One region of the Rothia sp. HMSC072E10 genome, then DNA from elsewhere that is predicted to be linked to it. Evidence: predicted binding sites of a transcription regulator. Region 1 holds the regulator's gene; the other holds the start of a gene.
The links. The regulator LexA, encoded in region 1, represses DNA repair genes until DNA is damaged. The targets are predictions, from matches to a motif close to TCGAACANNTGTTCGA.
Positions count from the first base shown of each region.

Region 2: a site for LexA is predicted at 3,082-3,097, ahead of uvrA (excinuclease ABC subunit UvrA). Genes of this name have one in related genera too.

Region 1 is NZ_KV814488.1:162,437-171,086, reverse strand. It holds gene HMPREF2944_RS04015 (TrmH family RNA methyltransferase) at 1-565, opposite strand, end outside; gene rplT (50S ribosomal protein L20) at 772-1,152, opposite strand; gene rpmI (50S ribosomal protein L35) at 1,267-1,461, opposite strand; gene infC (translation initiation factor IF-3) at 1,660-2,385, opposite strand; gene HMPREF2944_RS03995 (DUF1844 domain-containing protein) at 2,679-3,101, shown strand; gene HMPREF2944_RS03990 (HisA/HisF-related TIM barrel protein) at 3,265-4,047, opposite strand; gene HMPREF2944_RS03985 (type 1 glutamine amidotransferase family protein) at 4,047-4,787, opposite strand; gene HMPREF2944_RS03980 (LysM peptidoglycan-binding domain-containing protein) at 4,879-5,514, opposite strand; gene lexA (transcriptional repressor LexA) at 6,171-6,833, shown strand; gene HMPREF2944_RS03970 (ATP-dependent DNA helicase) at 7,073-8,650, opposite strand, start outside.
Region 2 is NZ_KV814491.1:549,402-558,051, forward strand. It holds gene HMPREF2944_RS07535 (GNAT family N-acetyltransferase) at 1-26, opposite strand, end outside; gene uvrA (excinuclease ABC subunit UvrA) at 171-3,059, opposite strand; gene HMPREF2944_RS07545 (MBL fold metallo-hydrolase) at 3,277-4,050, opposite strand; gene HMPREF2944_RS07550 (formate--tetrahydrofolate ligase) at 5,295-7,007, opposite strand; gene HMPREF2944_RS07555 (zinc-binding dehydrogenase) at 7,232-8,275, opposite strand; gene nrdF (class 1b ribonucleoside-diphosphate reductase subunit beta) at 8,572-8,650, opposite strand, start outside.

The DNA.
Region 1 (8,650 bases):
GCACGCCCTGAATAATCGGCACATGGAACAGCGAACCCGCGGTGGAACGCACCGTCTTCGGGTTGTACAAATCCACCGAACCCTTAGTCGTAATCACCAGGTCAGCACCGGCCGCATCCGCCACACGCAGGATCGTGCCCGCATTACCCGGATCCTGAACACGAGAGAGCACAGCAATCAGCTTGGGGTTCAACGCGCCCTCACCCCAGAGCAGCGAGAACGACGCATCCACCATGAAAGAAACCGCAATAATACCCTGCGGGCTCACCGAATCAGCCATCGCCTCCAGCACCTCATCGGTCACCACACGCATAAAGACGCGGCGACCCTCCTCGGGGGTGGGGGTGCCGTACACCTGCTCCAGTAGCTCAGCGATATCCTCATGACGGTCAAAAGCCGCCTCCGTAACGTAGACAGCATCCAGAATCGGCTTCTTCAGATGCGCCTTCAACGCCTCACGCACAGCCTGCGGGCCTTCCACCAGGAATTGGCCCTTCTTCGTGCGGGCAGCGCGGGTACGCAGCTTCGCAATATCGCGCACACGATCTGCCTGCGGATTGGACATCACAACGGGGGTACTAATACGTTCAAAAAAGTTCACTCTTAAAGGGTACAGGCAAAGGCACACCCAAAAACGCAGAACAGTCACCAGCGCCCCCCAGATACGCAGAAAGCGGCCGCCCACACTCAAAAGTGCAGACGGCCGCTCACGACGCTTAAGCATCCTACCCCGAACCTAGATCTTCGAGGCAAGAACACAACCTAGGCTCATTAAGCCTTGGGAGCCGAGGTGTCCTCGGGCAGGTTGTTCTTAGCAATCTCAACCAGTGCGTTGAAGGCAGCGGGCTCGTTAACAGCCAGCTCAGCCAGCATACGGCGGTCAACCTCAACACCAGCAGCCTTCAGACCCTGGATGAAGCGGTTGTAGGTCAGGCCCTGTGCGCGGGAAGCAGCGTTGATACGCTGAATCCACAGGCGACGGAAGTCACCCTTCTTCTTACGACGGTGGTCGTAGCTGTAAACCAGCGAGTGAGTGACCTGCTCCTTAGCCTTACGGTACAGGCGAGAACGCTGACCGCGGTAGCCGGATGCACGATCGAGAATAGTACGGCGCTTCTTGTGCGCGTTAACCGCGCGCTTCACACGTGCCACGTGTGTCTCCTTCGTCTTATGTCCTGAACAGCTCACATATCACGCTGAACAGGAGCGAGTCTTTAATCAGTGCGCACCACTATCGGTGCGCCAGGTGCAGAGAGTAAGCGTTGCTTACTTACCCAGCATCTTCTTGACAACCTTTGCCTGGCCGCCGGTAACGATCTGGTCAGAAGCCAGACGACGGGTCAGACGAGAGGACTTGTGCTCCAGGTAGTGGCGACGGTTCGCCTGCTGGCGCTTAACCTTGCCGCTACCGGTGAGCTTGAAGCGCTTCTTAGCACCAGAGTGGGTCTTCTGCTTCGGCATAGCTGCCGTTCTCCTTACATTCATCCCCCGCCACAGTGGCGGGGTAGCTTAGTGGGGCTGCGTACGCGAACGCATCAGCCCCAAGGACCAAAGGTGAGGCACCCCTCGCGAGGTGCCTCGGAACCGGCACCGGGTGAACCCGCAACACCCACCGAGCGGTGGAGGCGCGTGCCCATCCTAAAGTGACGACCCGGTTCCCTACTCGGCGGAAGCCTGTGCCTTCAGCTCGGCAGGCATAGCGTCTGCCAGAGAATTAGTTACGGGCTTCGCCTTGGTCGTGTCAATACGCTCGCGACCCTTGCGACCGCCGGCGCCCTGCTCACGGCGAGCCTCTGCCTTACCGCGAAGCGGAGCCAGAACCATCACCATGTTGCGGCCATCCTGACGGGGGCGAGACTCAACGGTGCTCACCTCAGCCAGCTCAGCCGCCAGACGCTCCAGCAGACGCACACCCATCTCGGGGCGCTGCTGCTCACGACCACGGAACTGAATCATTGCCTTGACCTTGTCACCACCGGAGAGGAAACGACGAGCGTGTCCAACCTTGGTTTCGTAGTCGTGGGTATCAATCTTCAGGCGGAAACGGATCTCCTTCAGAACGGCGTTTGCCTGCTTCTTGCGGGATTCACGAGCCTTGATTGCGGCTTCGTACTTGTACTTGCCGTAATCCATGAGCTTGCACACGGGCGGCTTCGCGTTCGGGGCAACCTCGACCAGGTCGAGTTCGGCGTCCTCAGCCAGGCGCAGAGCGTCCTTCAGAGGGACAACGCCTACCTGCTCGCCACCGGGACCGACGAGTCGGACCTCGGGAACGCGGATACGATCGTTAATGCGTGGTTCGCTAATGACTAGCTCCTGTGCTCTGTGGGTTTCCCCGTGAATACTATCCGTTGCGGGCGCTAAAAAGCCCCCGCAGTTACACAAGCGGAGGCACAAACCAGCGTACGCCGAAATCGGCGGACGAACCCGTTCACCTCAAATCCCAGGGGCAAACCTGAGACGGCCAATCGGGTGGGAGGCGCGCTCCACTTGCAAACTGTCTACAACCATACCTCAGAACCGCCCGACGGCGCAAGGGATATACCCCACATCATGTTGGGTTGCGAGTCCCCGCGCTCGGCCGAATCGACGGGCGTCGCCCCGGGCGCTGCGGAGAGCCACAGGACCGCAGGGTGAACGCATTTACCGAATTAAACGAAATGTGAGATTCTAGGGTTATGAGCACTGAAAACAATAACTTCCGCTTTACCGCGGGAGAAGAAACCCCCGTCCACGGCCACACCGAGCTCACCGAGGAGCAGGTCGAGGCCGTTAATGAGCAGCTGCGCGATATTGCAGACGTTCCCGCCATCGAAATCATTAGCTCCGCGGCCATCCACATGATGAGCGCCGCAGCCGTCAAGTGCGGCCTGGCCTCCGACGAGAACGCAGACGATCTCAAGGACCTCGATGAAGCACGCAAGCTCATCACCGCCCTGGCAGGCCTGGTCACCGCTGCCGCCCCCGAAATCGGTTCCCAGCACGCAGCACCCCTGCGCGATGGCCTGCGCACCCTGCAGTTGGCATTCCGTGAGGCTTCCCCCTTCCCGGACGAGCCCGGCAAGGGCCCCGGCGAGAAGCTGACCGGCCCGGTGTACTAAACCGATCTCTCGAACCGGCCGGCCTACCATGTCGCCCCCAATCTATTCACGGTAAAGCCCCGTCTCCCTCGGCTGAAGGAGGCGGGGCTTTACCGTATATATTCTGCGCAATATATTCTGCGCGGACTGGTGGGATCCGACAGCCTTATCAGAAAGGAGAGATTCAGCGGGAGCCAGCGACCTCGAGTGCCTGCTCAAAGCTAAAGTTCCCCACGTACAGCGCCTTGCCCAGCACCACGCCCTCCAATCCGTAAGGCACCATGGCGCGCAGCTTCTCAAGGTCAGCCAGCGACGCCACGCCACCGGACGCCACCACCCGACAGACGGTCTGGGCCAGCACCTCATCGAGCAGTTCCGCGCCGGGACCAGCCAGCGAGCCATCCTTACTCACGTCGGTGACAATGTAGCGACGCACGCCCACGCTTTCTAGCCAGGCCAGCGCCTCCGCCACCTCGGGGCCCGACCAGTCGGTTCCGCGAGCCACCGTCACCCAACCCCGCTCGGGGTCGTAACGGGCGTCGAGCCCCAGGGCTAGAAGATCAGAATCCGCGTAACGAGCCAGGATACTTTCAAGCCAGACAGAATCCGCCAGCGCCGCGCTGGTCACGTTCACGCGGTCCGGGTTGAGGCTCAGGGCGCGCTCCAGGCTCTCAGCACTACGCACACCGCCACTGACCTGAATACGAACCGGAGCGGAGCCGCGGGCATTCTCGGCACGGACGGCGGCGGCAACCTCCGCCAGAACATCCGTATTCGTACCGCGGCCAAAGGCTAGGTCAAGATCAACCAGATGAATCCAGCGGGCGCCAGCCTTCACCCAGGTGAGCGCCGCCTTGACCGGATCGAGACGCTGCTCGCCACCGGACAGGGTGCCGCCCACAGGGCGCACCGCGTAGCCCTCGGAAATATCGACGGCCGGCAGAAGTTCAAGGATGGGTTTAGCCATTATGATTCCTCCCCACCGGTAGCGGATTCACCCGCGGCAAGCGACAGCCGGCCGGTCACCGCGAGGGACCCAACCCAGCGGCGCATAAATTCCGCACCCAGCTCACCGGATACGACCGGGCAGAACTGCACAGCGGTCAGCGGGCCGTTCTCCACCGCGGCAATATAGGGAGGTTCGGTTGCCGTCCAGCTCACCGCGGGAGGAGCGATATAGTCAATGCTCTGGTCAAAGGCCCACTCAAAAACACCGTGCTCGGACTTGAAACGGGCCTCGCCCTCAATATCTTTGAGCAGTCGACTGCCGGTCGAGGGGGACACCGCGGAGGAGCCGGGCACCAGGCCCCGGGTGGAAAGCTCCACGCTCTCGCCGGGCCACTCCCCCATACCCTGAACCTGCACGCTGCCCAGCTGTGGGTGGTTCACCGCGACGGATTCAAAAAGGCAGCTCAGGGCGGCACCGGCCGCGAGCACCGGACGGCCACCGGCCACGCGGCGCCCAATCACGCGCTCAGCGTCCTTGGCTTTTAGCTCGTCGAACGCCTCAAGGGAACCGGCAGGACCGGCAACCACCATGCCGTCAGCCTCGCGGAGCTGATGCGGGTCAGCGGTGACGATGACCTCCGCACCCGAATCCCGAAGAAGCTTTACCATGGCGCCGTGAGTTCCGGGATCTCCCAGAACGGCGACCACGGGGCGCGGCGAGGAGACCGCGTCCTGATGGGGCTGAGAGGGTGTTGACATCGCGTGCTCCTTGAGTAGTGCGGTAGGCGGTTCGTAGCCGATTCATAATCCGCTGACGGGTGAGCCGAAGCTCTCGCCTCGACAGCTTTGCCTAGTGGCGCGGCTTGGGAACCTCGAGGCGCTGACCGGCGTCGACAGCGGTGCTCGTCAGCGAGTTCATCTCCATAATACGCACCACGGTATCACGGACATCACCGCCGGGGTTCACCGACTGGGCGATGTCCCACAGTGTCTCGCCGTGCTTAACGGTCACAGTGGCTTGGGTAGCCGATGCGTTCTCAACACGGGGGCCGAAGGAAGGGCCGAGGAAGGTAATGGCGCCCAGCACCACGAGCGCGGCCAGGGTCAGCAGGGGCAGCCCCTTGAAATTGCGCAGGGGGTTGAAGCGTTCAAGGCGAGACGATAGGGAGCGAAGACCCGAGATAGCGGAGGGCACAAGGCCCGCACGGCGGGAAGACGATTCCCTCCCCTGCCCGGAGAGGTGCGCCGAAACGGAGCGTTCATTCACCGGAGCGGAGGGGGCCACAGGCCGAGCAGCCGCCGCGGTGGGAGAGACACTGCGGACGGGCGCCGGAGAGGCAGAAAGCTGAGGAGCGGATGCGCGACGGGAGGAGCCTCGAGCGATGCGCGCGGACTGCCGTGCGTGCGCGGGGTGAAGTACCACCAAACCTTCCGGAAGGGTAGCAGACGCAGAGGCACGGTGAGGGGCCAAAGAAGCTGCGGTCATAATTGTGGTTCCTTTCTCTCAAGCTCACTCCCGCGGTAATCCGCCGGGGTGAACGGTGCCGGCTCTCTCGAGACTCGACGGGTGAGTTGAGTGTGGTTGTTCGTTTTTCTGCCCGGGACCCGACACATCGGGTCAAGGAACGTTCGGGGTTTTGTCTTGCAGACGCGTTCCCCAGAACTCCCCTTCGGCTTAAGGAAGGTCGTTCGGTCTCTCGTTCGAATACTCTCGAACATTCGACGACCCCCTTCCAGACCCGCAAGGCAGAACGAGTATTCGAATTACATGGAGAATACCCCGTTTGCACCCCGAAAATCGGAGGGTTTTCTACTGTATCCGAATCCGTGTTCTAAAGTCTAGCAGATACATACTAAAAATTCCTCCGGTTTCGAAGAAAAAATCTAGTATATTTGTTTGAATTTGTCGGTAGAGTGTTCTACACTTGTGTCAAGAGATGTTCCACACGCTCGTGATAATTTCCACCATGGCGGGGCGTGACTCGCGACGGATCTAGAATCTGATCCACCCCTGACGAGATAAGGGGTATGTTTCACCTAAGCCGTGCGATATACGTCACCGTATGACGAACACGTGGACGACCCATCCGTGCTCCGCCGAAGGTACAGCAACCTTCGGCGACACAGACCAAAGGAAGAGATATGGCAACAGCACCCCGCCCGGCGCTGACCGCGCGCCAGCAGAAGATTCTTGACGCGATCCGCACCGAGATTGAACAGAAGGGCTATCCGCCGTCCATGCGCCAGATTGGCGATATGGTGGGTCTTGCGTCTCTCTCTTCGGTCACCCATCAGCTTGGCCGACTCGAAAATATGGGCTACATTCGCCGCGATCCCAAGCTCCCGCGTGCCATCGAGGTGCTCGACGAAAACGGCGCCGGCATGCACACTCCCCTGCCTGAACTTCCGAACTTTGAGGTTGGCGAGGACGACCTCGTACCCGTCCCCCTCGTCGGTCGCATTGCCGCGGGCGGCCCCATCACCGCCGAGCAGTCTGTGGAAGATGTACTCGCCCTGCCGCGCCAGCTGGTCGGCAACGGCAAGCTCTTTATGCTCAAGGTCAAGGGCGATTCCATGATTGACGCCGCCATCTGCGATGGCGACTGGGTCGTCGTGCGTGAACAGCACACCGCCGACAACGGCGACATCGTGGCCGCCCTGCTGGACGATGAGGCCACCGTGAAGGTCTTCCGCCAGGTTGATGGCCACACCTGGCTCATGCCGCGCAACGCAAGCTACGAACCGATTATGGGTGACCGCGCCACCGTCATGGGCAAGGTTGTTTCGGTATTGCGTAGCCTCTAATCCCCGCTCTTCGCGAGAGCATCATGGGGTGCTATGCCTCCCGGCGCCAACGCCCCGATCTGGTAGCTACGTCCTTTGAGACTTCAGCGCTTCCAAAGCCCATAACGAACAAAGCCCCCGGCACTCGCAAGTTTGCGAGTGCCGGGGGCTTTTCTCTGACTCTACGGGGAAATAGCCCTGCGGGGAAAACGCGCCGCCCGCTCAATACACAATGGCCCGCTCAGCACACGGTAGACGGGCTACCTGTCGATGGATTCCGAGAGACGGGCCAGCGCACCCACCACGGCCTGCTTATTCTGGGTGGGCCACATCGGCGGCATGGCCCTCATCAGGTAGCCGCCGTAGCGCTTCGTTGCGAGTCGCGAATCCAGAACCGCCACGACCCCGCGGTCATTCACCGAACGGATCAGGCGACCCGCGCCCTGCGCCATGCGGATAGCCGCGTGATGCGCAGAGACGGCCATGAACCCGTTACCGCGGTGACGGTTCACCGACTCCGTGCGGGCCTGCGCAATCGGATCGTCCGGTCGCGGGAACGGGATGCGATCCATCACCACCAGACGGCAGGAGTCTCCGGGGACGTCAACGCCCTGCCATAGGCTCATCGTTCCGAATAGGCACGAGTCAACATCCTCGCTAAACTCCTCCACCAGGGCCTTCAGCGAGGATTCACCCTGCAGAAGAATATTCAGATCGCTGTGCTCACGCATATACTCTGCGGCGCGCTCGGCGGCACGCTTCGAGGAGAACAGACCCAGGGCACCTCCCTCGGACGCCTCGCACAGCTCGCGAAGTCGCTCCAGCTGGCCCTCGTGCACGCCAAATCCCGGGGGCTTCAGATCCCCGGCTACGTATATGATGCCCTGCTTGCGGTAGTCGAAGGGCGAACCCACATCGATGCTCGTCCAGCGGGGAGCCCCCTCCCCCTGCAAGCCCAGGGCGCCGGCGGCCACATCGAAGGAGTCGCCCACCGTCAGGGTCGCGCTCGTTAGGATTACGGTGCGGTCGGCAAACAGACCGTCGCGCAGCTGCAGGCCAACGCTCAGTGGGGCGATATTCAGGGTCGCCGGGTCGGTATCGGAGGCGGCCACGTAGCGGCCGTTCTCCCAGCCGCCCTGACGCGAAACCCACAGCACATCCTGCTCAGCCGAAGCCTCCAGGATGCGGTTGCTCACCTCGTGCACCTCCGAGACGCGGGAACGGGCCATCTGCAGGCCGGCGTCGGCCTCCTGGCCGTCCGGTTTCGTATCGGAGAGCGCGGCGCGGGCCGCATCGTTCACCGCGGACAGGGCCGTGAGCAGACGACCGTCGAGGCCGTTGAGCAGCCCTTCGGGCAGGCCCTCCAGTGCGGTTTCCAGGGTTCCGGTGGCCATCTCCAGGGCCCCGGAATCGGCCTTAGAGTGTTTCTTCACGCCTCGAGCGGCGCGGCGAACCATCGCAACGGTCAGCGATCCGGAAACCGCACCGGTCACTCGGTCCACCAGCTCGTGGGCCTCGTCGATGATGACGGTCTCGTGCTCGGGCAGAACCTTCATGCCCTCGAAAGCGTTAATGGCCAGCAGGGCGTGATTCGTGATGACGATATCTGCCTCGGCGGCACGACTACGCGCCATCTCGCTAAAGCACTCCTCCACCAGCGGGCAGCGGCGGCCCAGACACTCGGCGGCGCTCACCGAAACCTGAGCCCACGCGCGATCGGACACACCGGGCTTGAGCTCGTCGCGGTCGCCGGTCTCCGTGCGGTCAGCCCACTCGCGCAGGCGCACGACTTCCTCGCCCACGCGGGAGGTCGAAGAAGGCATGTCGAAGAGAGCATC
Region 2 (8,650 bases), on a different contig from region 1:
GCTTTGACGCGATCTTCGGTGTTCACGGGGTCCTCTCGTTCGTCATTGAGTTTTTGGTTGAGATGCGGTCACCGCATCCCGCCGCAGTGTCATCGACGGGGAGACGGGGTGGCAATACGGTCTCAGCCCGACCCTGCGCGCCACACGGGCGCGGGGTCGGGCTGCCTACGCTATTTCAGAATCTCTGCCAGGAAGGCACCGGTGTGCGAGCCTTTGACGGTCGCCACGTGCTCCGGGGTTCCTTCAGCAATTACGGTGCCGCCGCCGCTACCGCCTTCGGGACCCATGTCGACGATCCAGTCGGCGCACTTGATGACGTCCAGGTTGTGCTCGATGGTGATGACGCTATTGCCCTTGTCCACCAGCGATTGCAGCACGGCGAGTAGCTTGCGGATGTCTTCAAAGTGCAGACCGGTGGTCGGCTCGTCCAGCACGTAGATGGAGCGGCCGTTGGAGCGCTTCTGCAGCTCGGTGGCGAGCTTCACGCGCTGCGCCTCACCGCCGGAGAGGGTGGTTGCGGGCTGGCCCAGGCGAATGTAGCCCAGGCCCACGTCCACGAGGGTGTTCAGGTGGCGCGCAATCGGGGTGAACGCGGCGAAGAACTCGGCGGCCTCCTCCACGGGCATTTCGAGCACGTCTGCAATGGTCTTGCCTTTGTAGTGCACCTCGAGGGTTTCGCGGTTGTAGCGCTTGCCGTGGCAGGTTTCACAGGGCACGTACACGTCCGGCAGGAAGTTCATTTCAATCTTCAGGGTGCCGTCGCCGGAGCAGTCCTCGCAGCGGCCGCCCTTGACGTTGAAGGAGAAGCGGCCCGGGGTGTAGCCGCGCATTTTCGCCTCGCTGGTCTCTGCAAACAGCTTGCGGATGTGGTCGAACACGCCGGTGTAGGTGGCGGGGTTCGAGCGCGGGGTACGACCGATGGGCGACTGGTCCACGTGAATGACCTTGTCCAGGTGCTCCAGACCGTCGATGCTCTTGTGGCGGCCGGGCACCTGCTTGGCGCCGTTGAGCTTGTTCGCCAGGGAGGTGTACAGAATGTCGTTGACGAGGGTGGACTTACCCGAGCCGGATACGCCGGTCACCGCGGTGAACACGCCCAGCGGGAAGGACACAGTCACGTTCTTGAGGTTGTTTTCGCGGGCGCCGCGCACGGTCAGCTGTCGCTTCTTGTCCACGGGGCGGCGGGAGGCGGGCACCTCAATGCTGCGGCGGCCAGCCATGTAGTCGCCGGTGATGGACCGGGTGTTCTTCAGCAGGTCCTCGAAGCTGCCGGAGTGCACGATTTCGCCGCCGTGCTCGCCGGCGCCGGGTCCTACGTCCACGATCCAGTCGGCTTCGCGCATGGTGTCTTCGTCGTGCTCAACCACGATAAGCGTGTTGCCCATATCGCGCAGCTTGGTCAGGGTCTCGATGAGGCGGCGGTTGTCGCGCTGGTGCAGGCCGATGGAGGGCTCGTCGAGCACGTAGAGCACACCGACCAGGCCCGAACCAATCTGGGTGGCCAGGCGGATGCGCTGGGCCTCACCGCCGGAGAGCGTACCGGCGGAGCGTGAGAGGGTCAGATAGTCCAGACCCACGTCCAGCAGGAACTGCAGGCGCGCGTCGATTTCCTTGAGGACCTGCTCGCCGATCTTGGCTTCGCGGGCGCTGAGCTGCAGGCCGCGCACGAAGGCGAGCGCGTCGGCCAGGGACAGGTCGGTGATGTCTGCGATGGACTGGCCACCGACCTTCACACCGAGGATGGTCGGGTTCAGGCGCGCGCCACCGCAGGAGGGGCAGGCGACCTGGCGCATGTACTGTTCGTAGCGGTCGCGGGCGAAGTCCGATTCGGTTTCTTCGTGCTTGCGCTTGATGTATGCCTTCACGCCTTCGAATCCGGAGGTGTAGCGGCGTTCGCGGCCGAAACGGTTGCGGTAGGACACCTCAACCTTGTAGTCCTTGCCGTCCAGGATGGCGGCGCGGGTCTTGGCGGGCAGGTCCTTGAAGGGGGTGTTCAGGTCGAATCCGAGCTCCTCCCCCAGGCCGGCGAGCAGGCGCAGCCAGTATTCGGTGGTTGCTTTGCCCTGCGACCAGGGGGCGATAGCGCCCTCGCCGAGGGTCAGGTCGGGGTTGGGTACGAGCAGTTCGGTGTCTACCTCCAGGCGCGAGCCGATGCCGTCGCAGGCGCTACACGCGCCGAACGGCGAGTTGAAGGAGAAGGCGCGCGGCTCGATGGTGTCGATCTGCAGCGGGTGGTTGTTGGGGCAGGCGAGGTTTTCGCTGAAGGAGCGGGTGCGTTCGGGGTCGTCCTGCTCGCGGTCCACGAAGTCGATGAGCACGCGGCCGTCGGCGAGCTTGAGCGCGGTTTCGATGGAGTCGGTCAGGCGCTGGTGAATACCGTCCTTAATGACGATGCGGTCGACGACCACCTCGATGGTGTGCTTGTACTGCTTGGCGAGCTTGGGCGGGTCGGAGAGCTGCACGGTTTCGCCGTCCACGCGGGCTCGCGAATAGCCCTGGGTGAGCAGGTCCTTAAAGAGGTCCACGAACTCGCCCTTACGTGCGCTGACGACGGGCGCGAGGATCTGCAGGCGGGTGCGTTCGGGGTACTCCTGCAGAATGTCCACAATTTGTTGCGGGGTCTGCTGGGTGATTTCCTCGCCACATTCGGGGCAGTGCGGGTGGCCGATGCGCGCCCAGAGCAGACGCATGTAGTCGTAAATTTCGGTGATGGTGCCGACGGTCGAGCGGGGGTTCTTGGAGGTGGACTTCTGGTCGATAGACACCGCCGGGGAGAGACCCTCGATGAAGTCGACATCGGGCTTGTCGACCTGGCCCAGGAACATGCGGGCGTAGGAGGAGAGCGACTCGACGTAGCGGCGCTGACCCTCGGCGAAGATGGTGTCAAAGGCGAGGGAGGACTTGCCGGAGCCGGAGAGGCCCGTGAAGACGACCATCGCATCGCGCGGGATGGTCAGGTCTACGTTCTTAAGGTTGTTTTCTCGGGCACCCTGCACACGAATACTGGTCAGGTCATTGGGTTTGAGCGCGGTGCTTCCGTGTGCCGGACGGGGTGTCATCGAAAATCCTTTCGTCTTATCTTCGAATTTAAATTCTACACCTTAGCGCCCCGTAGCCGGCGGGATTAAGTTGCCGGCGTACGGGGCCGTAAGGGTGCAGTGCGAAGCCGCACGGCAAGCGCGAAGCATCCGCAAAAACGCGCGGAAGGAGGGGCGTCGCGCACGCACGAAGAGACACTCCAAATTCGCGTGGCGGCGAAAGCGCACCGAGGCCGAGCTACCAGCCGCGGGTGCCCCACTCCTCCAGGTGCGGGCGCTCGTCACCGAGTGTCGTGGAACGACCGTGGCCGGGCAGCACGATTGCGTCATCATCGAAGCCGCCAAAGAGCTTTTCGAGCACGTTGGAGAAGAGTTCGCCGAATTGCTGCGGGGAGTCGGTCTTGCCCACGCCGCCGGGGAAGAGCGCATCGCCGGTAAAGAGTAACGTGACGGGGGTGCCGTCCTCCCACGCGGTTTCGAGCACGTAGACGATGGATCCGGGGGTGTGGCCGGGCACATGCAGGGCGCGCACCACGGTGTCGGAGAGGTAGAAATCGAAGACCTCACCACCGTGCAGGCGCTCCTCCACTTCGAAGTTCTCCTGCTCCTTAATGGCGTCGGCATCGGCATCCCCGGCGGAGGTGATTGCGCCAGTGAGCTTCTCGAGCTCGGCAATGGCGCGAATGTGGTCCCAGTGGCCGTGGGTAACCAGGATGCCGGTCAGGCCGATTGCGCGGGGTTTGAGGGCATCAAAGTCTTCTTCCTTCTCCATGACGCGCACGCGGCGGTCCTCGGCATCGGTGAGTTCCAGCTGCGGGCAGTCCTGAAGTAGTGCATCGAGGGTGAAGGCGTAGAGCTCCTCGGCTTCTGCGGCCGGGTCGATGAGTACCTGTTCGCCCGTGGCGCGCATGGTGATGAGGTAGACGCTATTGTCCATCTCGGAAACACTGAGCGCGCGCACGGTCAGTTCGGGGTTCTCGAAGATGAGGGTGGATTCGGGGTATGTAGTCATACTTCCAGTGTAGGGGGTGTTCCGGTTGAGGAGGTGCCGGGGTACTCCCCTGCGGGATGCGCCTCGGCGGTTTCTTGGGTGCGCTCGACTTTGAACGCACAGCCTTTGCCCGGGACGGGTGCAGCTCGGATGAGGTTCCGGTCGAGGCACCGCTTGAATTTTAAAAGTTAAACAGAGAAGCGACCGTGCATCGATACACAGTCGCTTCTCATGACACCCAGGGGTATCTATCACTCACTCAAACACAAGCAACCCGAGGACTTTGGAAATCTCACGATTACTTGATGCATCCATAATAGCGGAGTTTTTTCACCCTGTCCGGCGGGCCATTTTGGTACGGAGTGCCAATTTAAGTGACCGAAGCCTCACTGTAACCGTTCTGTAATAATTGCACCCGTTTTTCAGGATATACATACGTACCAATTTTATTTTTCAGCTCCAATAAGTGAGCCATATCACTGGAAAAAATTTTTAGCTTTCCCTCAATTTGACACTCAGGTGCATCTTTCCCGGAGGGTCCCGCTGGGACATTTACGAGGGTTGAATACCCCGTTTTCCCTTGATATTCCGCGGAATATCAACCTAAACCTAAAGAAACTTTCTAGTTGAAGCAACTACTTTTCACCTCGTTTTGACCACATCCCTTCGCATTGCCCGCCACAAAACAGCCCACAAAAGCCTCCAATGGGAAATCTTATTGGTCTGCTCCACCCCTAAAAACCCCCCGTTGGCCAACGCTTTTATAAACAAAGGCTTCATCATCCACCCTTCCATGGACCCAAAAGTGCAACCTCGAAAATTTTCATGAAAAAGAAAAAATACTAGTCAAAGCCATATTTTCACAAAATGCAGGTGTATGACTCACTTAAAAATCAACCTCCAGAGGGTGTTTAACGAAAGATAAGGCTCAAGCAAATATCGAGGAGGAAAAATAACACATACAGACCAATTTAAGATTTACAGACCCCGAAAGAGCCCCTCATGGCAACCCCTTACAGTCCGTATATCACCCCGTAAATAAACCCTCCAGCTCATAGTGAGGGTGGTCTTCAAGCCACCTAGCGGAGCTCTCCACAGACGACGAGCGGCGAAAACAACCGACGAATCAGCATCACCTACGGGGCTAGATCACCACCCGGCAGACCCCATATCGGCACACGGCGCGCAGAAAGGCGGCGCCCCTCCCCTGCTCTAGGGAAGGAACGCCGCCTCTTACCAGCTACAGATTAGCTGAAACAGCCGTCTTAGGACAGGCCGACCATCACGCCGTTCTCGTCGAAGCCGATGCGCTCAGCCGCGGGGCTCTTGCTCAGGCCCGGCATGGTGCGCATGGTGCCGCAGATTGCGTAGACGTAGCCGGCACCGGCAGCCAGGCGAACCTCGCGCACGGGCAGGGTCCAACCGGTCGGTGCACCCTTCAGCGATGCATCCGAAGAGATGGACAGGTGGGTCTTCGCAATGACCACGGGCAGGTGCGAGTAGCCCAGCTCCGCAAAGCGCTTGAGCTGCTTAGCGGCAGCCGGAGCAATCGAAATGCCGTCCGCGCCGTAGACCTTGGTCGCGACCTTCTCAATCTTGGTCTCGATGGAGTCCTCAAGATCATAGGTGTACTTCAGGTCCGAAACGTCGTCGCAGGCCTCGGCCACAACGTTCGCCAGGTCGATGGTGCCCTTACCGCCCTCGGCCACACCGTGGTGGATGGCCACGCGAGCGCCGGCTTCCTCGGCGATACGGCGAATCGTCTCGTGCTCGGAATCGAAGTCGGTCGGGAAGGCGTTAATGGCCACGACCGGCTGAACACCGAAGTCGCGCACAATCTCGATGTGCTTCTTCAGGTTCTCCGCGCCCTTCTCCACATCGGAGGGGCTTTCCTGCAGCATGCCCTCGGGCAGGGGCTTGCCCGGAACAATCTTGTACAGGCCGGAGTGGGACTTCAGGGAGCGCACAGTCACGACCAGCACTGCGGCGTCCGGCTTCAGACCGGAGACGCGGCACTTGACGTTGAAGAAACGCTCGGCACCCATATCGGCGCCGAAGCCAGCCTCGGTAATCACGTAGTCGGAGTACTCCAGGCCCACATAGTCGGCAACCACGGAGGAGTTACCGGTTGCGATGTTGCCGAAGGGGCCGGCGTGAATCAGGGCCGGGGTGTGCTCCAGGGTCTGCAGCAGGTTCGGGTTGATGGCGTCGGCCAGAATCACGGACATTGCGCCGTCAGCCTTCAGGTCGGCCGCGGTGACGGGCTCGCCGTCATAGTTCAGGCCAATCACGATCTTGGCCAGACGCTCGCGCAGATCCTTGAAGGAGGTGGCCAGCGAGAGAATCACCATGATTTCGGAGGCGCTGGTGATGTCGAAACCGGTCTCGCGGACCACACCGTCCATGCGCTCGCCCAGGCCCACGACGATGTTGCGCAGGGAGCGGTCGTTCATGTCGATAACGCGGCGCCACTCGATTGCGCGCGGGTCGATGCGCAACTCGTTGCCGTGGTGCAGGTGGTTGTCAATCATTGCGGCCAGCAGGTTGTGGGCCGCGGTCACGGCGTGGAAGTCGCCGGTCAGGTGCAGGTTCAGCTTCTCCATGGGGACAATCTGAGAGTAGCCACCACCTGCGGCGCCGCCCTTGATGCCGAAGGTCGGGCCCATTGCGGGCTGACGCAGAGCCAGCGCAGCCTTGCGGCCGGTCTGTGCGAAGCCCTGTGCGAGGGAGACGGAGGTCGCGGTCTTGCCTTCGCCAAGCGGGGTCGGGGTCACCGCAGTCACCACAATGTACTTGGAGCCGCGCTTGCGGGCGGTCTCTGCGTTGGTGCTTTCGTCGAGCAGAACCTTGGCGACGTACTTGCCGTAGGGTTCGAGGCGATCTTCGCTGATGCCGCTCTCTGCTGCGATCTTGCTAATCGGCCACAGATCGGCAGCAAGCGCGATTTCGAGGTCGGAGGGGAAAGGCTTCTTCGTCATTGTCATCCTTCGAGTTGTACGAATCATGCTCTTTTATTCTATGTGTTAGCTCACGCATTTGTCCCTCACCTCGCCGTCCCGCGCATCAAGAAAGTGGTTTTTAACGAAAGTCATCCCCGCCTCCGGTACCCTACGCTCACATGGAGTGGGCAGGGTCGGATGCGGGGATGAGTAACGCGTACATGCCGGATTGCCGGTACAGGAACCGGCTCTACGACCAGCTATTACGGCATGGTCAGCAGCACCTTGGTGGCGGTGCGCTGGTCCATTGCCTCGTAGCCCTTGGGGGCCTCGTCGATGGGCAGGACCAGGTCGAAGACCTTACCCGGCTCAATTTCGCCCTTGTAAATCAGGTCGATGAGGGTCGGCAGGTACTTGCGCACGGGGGCGGGGCCACCCTCCAGGTGAACCTGCTTGCCGAAGAGCGCATCGGTGCCGATGGAGCTGTCGTGCGGCACGCCCACGAAGCCGATGTAGCCGCCGTGGCGTACGCAGCCGAGAGCCTGGTCGAAGGACTGCTGGGTGCCGACAGCCTCGGCCACGCCGTGCGCGCCCACGCCGTCGGTGAGCTCCAGGACCTTGGCGATGCCCTCTTCGCCGCGCTCCTCCACCACGTGGGTTGCGCCGAATTCCTTAGCGAGCGCCTGACGCTCGGGGTTACGGGACATGATGATAATCTTCTCCGCGCCGAGCTGCTTAGCGCCGATAACTGCACTCAGACCAACCGCGCCGTCGCCGACGACGACGATGGTCTTGCCGGGGGCTGCGCCGGCGGCGTCTGCCGCGTACCAGCCGGTGCCGAGCACGTCGGATGCCGCCATCAGGTGCGGGATCTGCTCCGCGGTGGGGGTTGCGGGGGTCTTGACGAGGGTGCCGTCTGCGAAGGGTACGCGGGCGTATTCTGCCTGGGTGCCGTTGGAGCGTGCGCCGATGAAGGCGTCGCCTGCTGCGATTGCCTTCAGGCAGCGGGAGGGGTAGCCCGCGATGCAGGTTTCGCACTCGCCGCAGGAGATGCAGAAGGAGCCTACGACGAAGTCGCCGGGGGCTACGGTGGTGACCTCGGAGCCTACTTCGACGACCTCGCCGATGTATTCGTGGCCCATGGCCTGGTGGTCGACGGGCTGTGCGCCGCGGTAGGGCCACAGGTCGGAGCCGCAGATGCAGGAAGCCGCGAGCTTAATGATGGCGTCGGTGGGTTCGAGGAGGATCGGCTTCTCAACTTCGTTGACGACGACCTTACCGGGGGCTTCCATGACGACTGAACGCATGATGTTCCTTCCAGGATTTGGGGATAGTGGTTCCACAGTACGCCCCGCACCCCGATATATCAACAGTCTTTTATGCTACGGGGTGAAGAGTTTGTAGCGAGGTGCCCACAGCTGGAACCAGGGTGCCGCTCCCCCGCTTCCCTAGCGCTTGCCCACTGCATCCTGGCAGGTTAAATGGCCCGGTTAAACGGCGGAACCCCCGCGCATCCACAGTGGACACGCGGGGGTTCCGCTCGGTTTATCTCACGTTATCTCACGTCGAGAAGAGGCACGTTGAGAAAGTTGAGAAAGGGTGCTTAGAAGTCCCAGTCCTCGTCCTCGGTGTTCACAGCCTTACCAATCACGTAGGAGGAGCCGGAACCGGAGAAGAAGTCG